2 regions of the Aliiglaciecola sp. LCG003 genome follow, and region 1 is predicted to be linked to the other one. Evidence: predicted binding sites of a transcription regulator. Region 1 holds the regulator's gene; the other holds the start of a gene.
What was found. The regulator NrdR, encoded in region 1, represses ribonucleotide reductase genes. The targets are predictions, from matches to a motif close to AAACACNANATNTNGTGTTT.
Positions count from the first base shown of each region.

Region 2: a site for NrdR is predicted at 1,024-1,043, ahead of nrdA (class 1a ribonucleoside-diphosphate reductase subunit alpha). Genes of this name have one in related genera too.

Region 1 is NZ_CP128185.1:3,177,516-3,180,944, forward strand. Features, by position in the region: gene QR722_RS13880 (riboflavin synthase) at 1-286, opposite strand, end outside; gene ribD (bifunctional diaminohydroxyphosphoribosylaminopyrimidine deaminase/5-amino-6-(5-phosphoribosylamino)uracil reductase RibD) at 298-1,431, opposite strand; gene nrdR (transcriptional regulator NrdR) at 1,458-1,907, opposite strand; gene QR722_RS13895 (rhodanese-like domain-containing protein) at 2,021-2,416, opposite strand; gene QR722_RS13900 (CPBP family intramembrane glutamic endopeptidase) at 2,525-3,310, opposite strand.
Region 2 is NZ_CP128185.1:2,087,961-2,091,389, reverse strand. Features, by position in the region: gene ubiG (bifunctional 2-polyprenyl-6-hydroxyphenol methylase/3-demethylubiquinol 3-O-methyltransferase UbiG) at 1-85, shown strand, start outside; gene QR722_RS09045 (HAD family hydrolase) at 98-757, shown strand; gene nrdA (class 1a ribonucleoside-diphosphate reductase subunit alpha) at 1,226-3,429, shown strand, end outside.

The sequences.
Region 1 (3,429 bases):
CGCCAAAACGAGAGGAGGCCTGCATCGCCTTTTCTAAGTTAACTTTGTCGCCAACAGCATAATCAGCAAAACCAGAGCGTTTTATAGTTTCATGGGATACATCTACACTGTAGTGTTTGCTGGAAAAGTCCACCACAGTCAAACATACACCATTAGTGGCAATACTATCGCCAAGGGCCACATCTGACATGTCCATTTTATTCACATTTACGGTGAGACGAATATCGTCACCTGTGGGCTGTAATTTGGCGATATGCCCTACATCTTCTATTATTCCGGTAAACATAATTTCTCTAATTATTCACTATTAGGCACAAAACGTGCGGTAAATTTAACGTCTTCACCGACCATTTTGATGGATGACCATTGTAACATCTTTGTTTGCGACATGGAGGTTAGCTCATCCATTACAAACAAGTTTTGACTCTTATCGCCTAATAATTTGGGCGCTTGGTATAAAATCAATTCATCAACTAAATTTTGTTGCACTAGGGCACCGGCTAGTCGGCCACCCGCCTCTAACCAAATATTGTTAAATTGCAGTTCAGCCAAATTCTGCAGAACGGCCTGCAAGTCAAGTTTGTTATCCTTAGATGCCAACTGAATTTGCTCAACACTAGGTCTCAATAACGAGTTGTAGGTTTGATTAAATACATAGGTTTGGCCAGCAAGATCAAACAATCTGAGCGCATTGTGAAGTTGATTCCTGCCATCTAATATTATTCTAGCGGGTTGGCGCATGGTACTTTTATCTATCTGCTGCGCTAAATCACCTAACTCATGGTGTCTAACATTGAGACTTGGGTCATCAGTTAATACCGTACCTGAACCACTCAAAATAGCACAGCTTGCCAGTCGGTGTCGTTGCACATCTTGGCGCGCAGCAGTGCCAGTGATCCACTGACTGCGTCCGTTAGCTAACGCGGTTTTGCCATCTAAACTAGCAGCGAGCTTAAGGGTTACCCAGGGTGTTCCTGTTTTCATCCGTTTAACAAAACCACGGTTTAACGTTTCTGCTTGCTCAGCCATTAATCCATATGAGGTGTCTATGCCTTGTTGTTGCAATATGGCTAGTCCACGCCCAGATACGGCAGGGTTAGGATCGACCATAGCGGCCACCACACGTTTAATACCAGCTTCGACTAGCGCATTCGCGCAGGGAGGCGTACGACCAAAGTGGCTACAGGGCTCTAAAGTGACATAAGCTGTCGCCCCTTTAGCCAACCGCCCAGCTTGGCGTAATGCATGGACTTCAGCATGAGGAGAGCCGGCTTTAAGGTGCCAGCCTTGGCCCACTATGTTATCGCTATCATCAGCAATCACACAGCCCACATTTGGATTTGGCGAGGTGGAATAGATACCCCGTTGAGCCAACTTCAAGGCTTGGGCCATCATACGGTGATCTTGCGCAGAAAATGTTTGAACTGTCATGAAGTTATCCACTCACGATAGGACGTCTAGTCGCCAAGCTTAGCAATTTCTTCGCCAAACTCACGGATATCCTCAAATGAGCGATAGACAGACGCAAAGCGCACATAAGCCACTTTGTCGAGATCTTTCAACGCGTTCATTATCAAACCACCTAGAAATTCGCTGCTGATTTCACGCTCACCGGTGGCCCGCAAAGACGACTTTAACTGACTGATACAATGCTCAACTTTTTCAGTGCTCACAGGACGTTTCTCCAACGCCCGCTGCAGTCCTGCGCGCAATTTATCTTCATTAAAAGGTTCACGGGAGCCATCTCGTTTCACCACTCGGGGCATAACTAGTTCAGCAATTTCAAAAGTCGTAAAACGCTCGTGACAACTGGTACATTCACGTCTACGTCTAACTTGGTGGCCTTCAGCCACCAGCCGCGAGTCAATAACTTTGGTTTCTTGTTCAGCACAAAATGGACAAAACATAAATGTTGGTATCTTTTCAACAAGATTTTAATGGGCTAAAACTAGCAAAATTTGCAGCTAAATTATAGTTCGATAGGCTAATTAGCCCGACATAAACTGTAAAACCATGTTATCTATCCCACCACAAGGCTTAATCCTTCATCGAGCCAGCCCGTTACCCCACCAATCATTTTCTTTACCGGACGAGACAAATCAGCCAACTTGACCGCAGCCTTATCTGCGCCATTGCAATGTGGTCCTGCGCAGTAAACCACAAATACAGTATCGTCAGGGAAGTGAGATAAACTTTCTACACTTAACTGTTTATGCGCAATATTAATCGCATGGGGAAGATGACCTTGCGCATACAACTGGGCATTGCGCACATCCAGTAAAACAAAATCCTGACGACTATTCGATTGAGCGAAATGTACATCCCAGCAATCAGTTTCGAAGCTCAGCAATTGGCTAAAGTATTGTTTGGCAGCGTCGCTCTGCCCAGCAGGAATTCGGGTTACTACAGATGACATCTTGGGCCCCTGTTTAATGATAAAGACCCTAGTTTGCCAGAATATCAAACCGCTTATAGAGGTAAGCAAGCCATTATTCGATAAAATTGAGACAAGGAATAAAATGCCTTAAATTAGCTTGCGCCGGCTAAATCCACGGTTGAAAACTTGGCTTAAAAGGTACAGACCAGCCACTGATAGCCCAAATGTAAGACCGTTGACTACAACAGAATTATATTGGTATTGTTCAATAGGTTGGTAACCTATATAGGCGCTGGTATTGAACACTGCATGAGCAAAAATACACGGCCACAATGAGCGGCTTTTGTAATATATCCAAGCTAAAAAAATACCCATCACCAGTGCCACCAAAAACTGATACAGATTCAGATGAGCACCGGCAAATAACACCGCTGATAATACTATCGCTAGACTGGGCGGGTAATGATGCAGAAAACCACGAAAAATAATACCGCGGAAAAGAACTTCCTCAATAACCGGAGCAATCACACACACTGCCAATATAGACCAGATACCGCCCGTCATTAACATATCAAAGTGCTTGAGGATCTCTGGGCTAGGCGGAATCAGTTTAAAATACTGCATTTGAATATCGGCAAACCACCACAAGGCACCGACTAATACCACGCATATTGGTGGAAACAATAATGTCGCTGTGCTTCTAAACTGATTGCCAGAATCATCCCACAAGCCGCTGAAACTCAACTCAGTGTGCTTCATCGCCAGTAACACCACCATACCGGTAGCAATGGTGACAACTAGCATATCCCAAAAAACGCTGGACTGTGTCACTAAACCAGATTGATAGAGCACTAGGCCTAATAGGATTTGTAATATTATCCAGGTGATCACTAAACCTAAAGCAATTAGCAGAGAAGGTGGATTTTTCAACATGGCTATTGTCGTCCTATACAATATGCTAGAAAATTAAATTTTAAGGGTTATATCTTCAACAAATTGAAGTTCTCACAACATAGTCTATTTTCAGACATAAAAAAACCGTACACAGGTAC
Region 2 (3,429 bases), 1.1 Mb from region 1:
TCCACTCACTCAACAATATTATTTGTCAGATCAAAATGTTGATGTAAACTATTTGCTGCATTGCCAAAGGATAGACGATGAATAATAAGGCTGTACTATGAGTCATTTTAATGGTGTTTTGTTTGACCTCGATGGCACTTTATTAGATACCGCAAAAGATTTGGGCAATGCATTAAATCATGTGTTGTCTCAGCACGATCAACCAAGCATAGCTTTTGCAGCCTATCGTAATGTTGCCTCCGATGGGGCTAAAGGCCTGTTAGAGCTAGGTTTTGGTGACAACTTTAACCAATTAGATTTTCCAATAGCACGGCAGCAACTGTTAGATCACTATGCTACTAATATCTGTGTTGATACACGTATGTTCGCCGGTGTTGAGGAATGCCTTTTGCAGCTAAATGAAAGGGCTATTCCTTGGGGGATTGTTACAAACAAGCCTGGTTGGTTAACTGATTCGTTATTATCATATTTTCCACTCTTAGCAGCATGTAATTGTGTATTTAGCGGTGATACATTATCGAAACGAAAACCCGATCCCCTGCCCCTTTTAGAAGCCGCAAAATTACTTAATTTGAATCCCGGCAGTACATTATATGTTGGCGATGCGATTCGAGACATACAAGCCGCTAATTCAGCAGATATGATCAGTGTTGCTGCTTGTTATGGTTACATCGACGACCTCAACCAGGTCAGAGATTGGCAAGCGGACTTTACAGTTGATCACATACAACAAATTTGGCAATTAAAATGTCGGTGAAGGTAAATGGTGCTTTGTCTAAAAGCATCAGATTGATGGATTTTTAATCATAGACATAAAGCATAATTGATACCAGATGTTGTGTTTTTGTGACATTATTTCGCTATATATCGGTATTGTCTAAAAACGATTTATTCCTATCAAAAAGATTTATTAAAAAAAATATTATCAGAATAAACTTGCATTCACGTTAACTCGCTTTCAAGTATAGTTGCTAAGTTAGTCAATACTAACCTAGTAAATAGTTAGGCTCCAACTGCCCACAAAACCACCATATGTTGGGTTGCAAACAGAGTAAAACACCTCTATCTTGTGGCTATCCCAATATTAATAACTATTTTAACAATTACGCGATAATCTCAATTGAGTGACTCGCATGGTATTGGGTTACGACGAAATATACTTTCTGTGTTCGATGCTAGATGCATCGAGCACTTGGCGCTAATAATCTATACGGCTATCAAAATCATGAATAATAATCTCTTTGTCACAAAACGCGATGGCGAACGTGAAGTTATAGACTTGGATAAAATCCATAAAGTTATCACTTGGGCGGCTAAAGGCCTGAATAATGTCTCTGTTTCTCAAGTTGAAATCAAAGCGCATATTCAATTTTACGATGGTATTAAAACCGAAGATATTCACGAGACATTGATACGATCCGCAGCGGATCTAATTTCAACTGATAGTCCCGATTACCAATATTTAGCTGCACGACTCGCAGTTTTCCATCTGCGTAAAAAAGCCTATGGGCAATTTGAACCGCCTGCACTGGTTGATCATGTTAAACGTATGGTCAAAATGGGCAAATATGATGCTCACATCCTGGAAGATTATTCTGAGCAAGAATTAACAGAGTTAGATGCTTACCTTGACCATTGGCGCGACATGAATTTCAGTTATGCAGCGGTTAAGCAGTTAGAGGGCAAGTATCTTGTACAAAACCGTGTTACCGGCGACATATATGAAAGTGCGCAGTTTCTTTACATATTAGTTGCAGCCTGCCTGTTCGCAAATTACAGCAAAGAAACCCGCCTGGATTATATTAAACGTTTCTATGATGCGACTTCATTATTCAAAATTTCTTTGCCTACTCCAATTATGTCTGGCGTTAGGACACCCACTCGTCAATTTAGCTCATGTGTGTTAATTGAAACCGGCGATAGCTTGGATTCAATCAATGCTACAGCTAGTGCCATAGTCAAATACGTTAGTCAACGGGCTGGAATCGGTGTTAATGCTGGACGAATTCGCGCATTGGGTAGCAATATCCGTGGTGGCGAGGCTTATCACACGGGTTGTATTCCTTTTTACAAGTATTTCCAGACTGCGGTTAAGAGTTGCTCCCAAGGTGGTGTTCGTGGCGGAGCAGCAACGTTATTTTATCCGGTCTGGCATTTAGAGGTTGAATCTCTATTAGTACTGAAAAATAATCGGGGTGTGGAAGAAAACCGTGTACGTCATTTAGATTATGGTGTGCAATTTAATAAGCTGATGTATCAACGTATGATCAAAGATCAAAACATCACCTTGTTTAGCCCTTCCGATGTTCCTGGGCTTTATGATGCTTTCTTTGCAGACCAAGTAGAGTTTGAAAAGCTCTATGTTCAATATGAGCAAGACGCCTCAATTCGTAAGAAATCAATCAGAGCGGTAGAGCTATTCAGCCTATTTATGCAAGAACGTGCCAGTACTGGCCGGATCTACCTACAAAACGTTGACCATTGTAATACTCATAGTCCATTTGATCCTAAAGTAGCACCCGTTAGACAAAGTAACCTGTGTCTTGAAATTGCGTTACCTACCAAACCGTTAGAGCATGTAAATGATGAAAATGGTGAAATAGCCCTTTGTACTCTATCTGCTTTTAACCTTGGGGAAATTAAAAGTCTTGATGATTTTGAAGAGCTATCCGACTTAGCTGTGCGCGCACTAGATAGTTTGTTGGACTATCAGGATTACCCGGTTCCAGCTGCTTACAATGCGTCTATTGGCCGTCGTACATTGGGTATAGGTGTGATCAACTTTGCTTACTACCTAGCAAAAAATGGCAAAAAATATTCCGATGGCAGTGGTAATGCACTAATTCACAAAACCTTCGAAGCTATGCAATATTACTTGCTTAAAGCATCCAATAAATTAGCAAAAGAAAAAGGCGCTTGTCCGAAATTTAACGAGACAACCTACTCGCAAGGTATTCTACCTATTGATACCTATAAAAAGGACTTGGATAAGGTTTGTAACGAGCCGTTACATTACGACTGGGAAAGCTTACGAAAAGAGATCACTCAACATGGTTTACGCAACAGTACTTTGTCAGCTTTGATGCCATCTGAAACATCGTCTCAAATATCTAACGCAACTAATGGTATTGAGCCACCTCGAGGCCATATAAGTATCAAATCCAGTAAAGATGGAGTGCTTAAACAAGTTGTTCCGGATTATGAAAACCTTAAAGAACAATACGAACTGTTGTGGGACATCAATTCAAATGACGGTTACCTAGAATTGGTGGCCATTATGCAGAAATTTATCGACCAAACGATATCAGCTAACACCAGTTACGACCCAGGCAAGTACGAAGGTGGTAAAGTTCCTATGAAGTTGCTCCTCAAAGACTTATTAACCACTTATAAGTTGGGTATCAAGACTTTGTATTATCACAACACCCG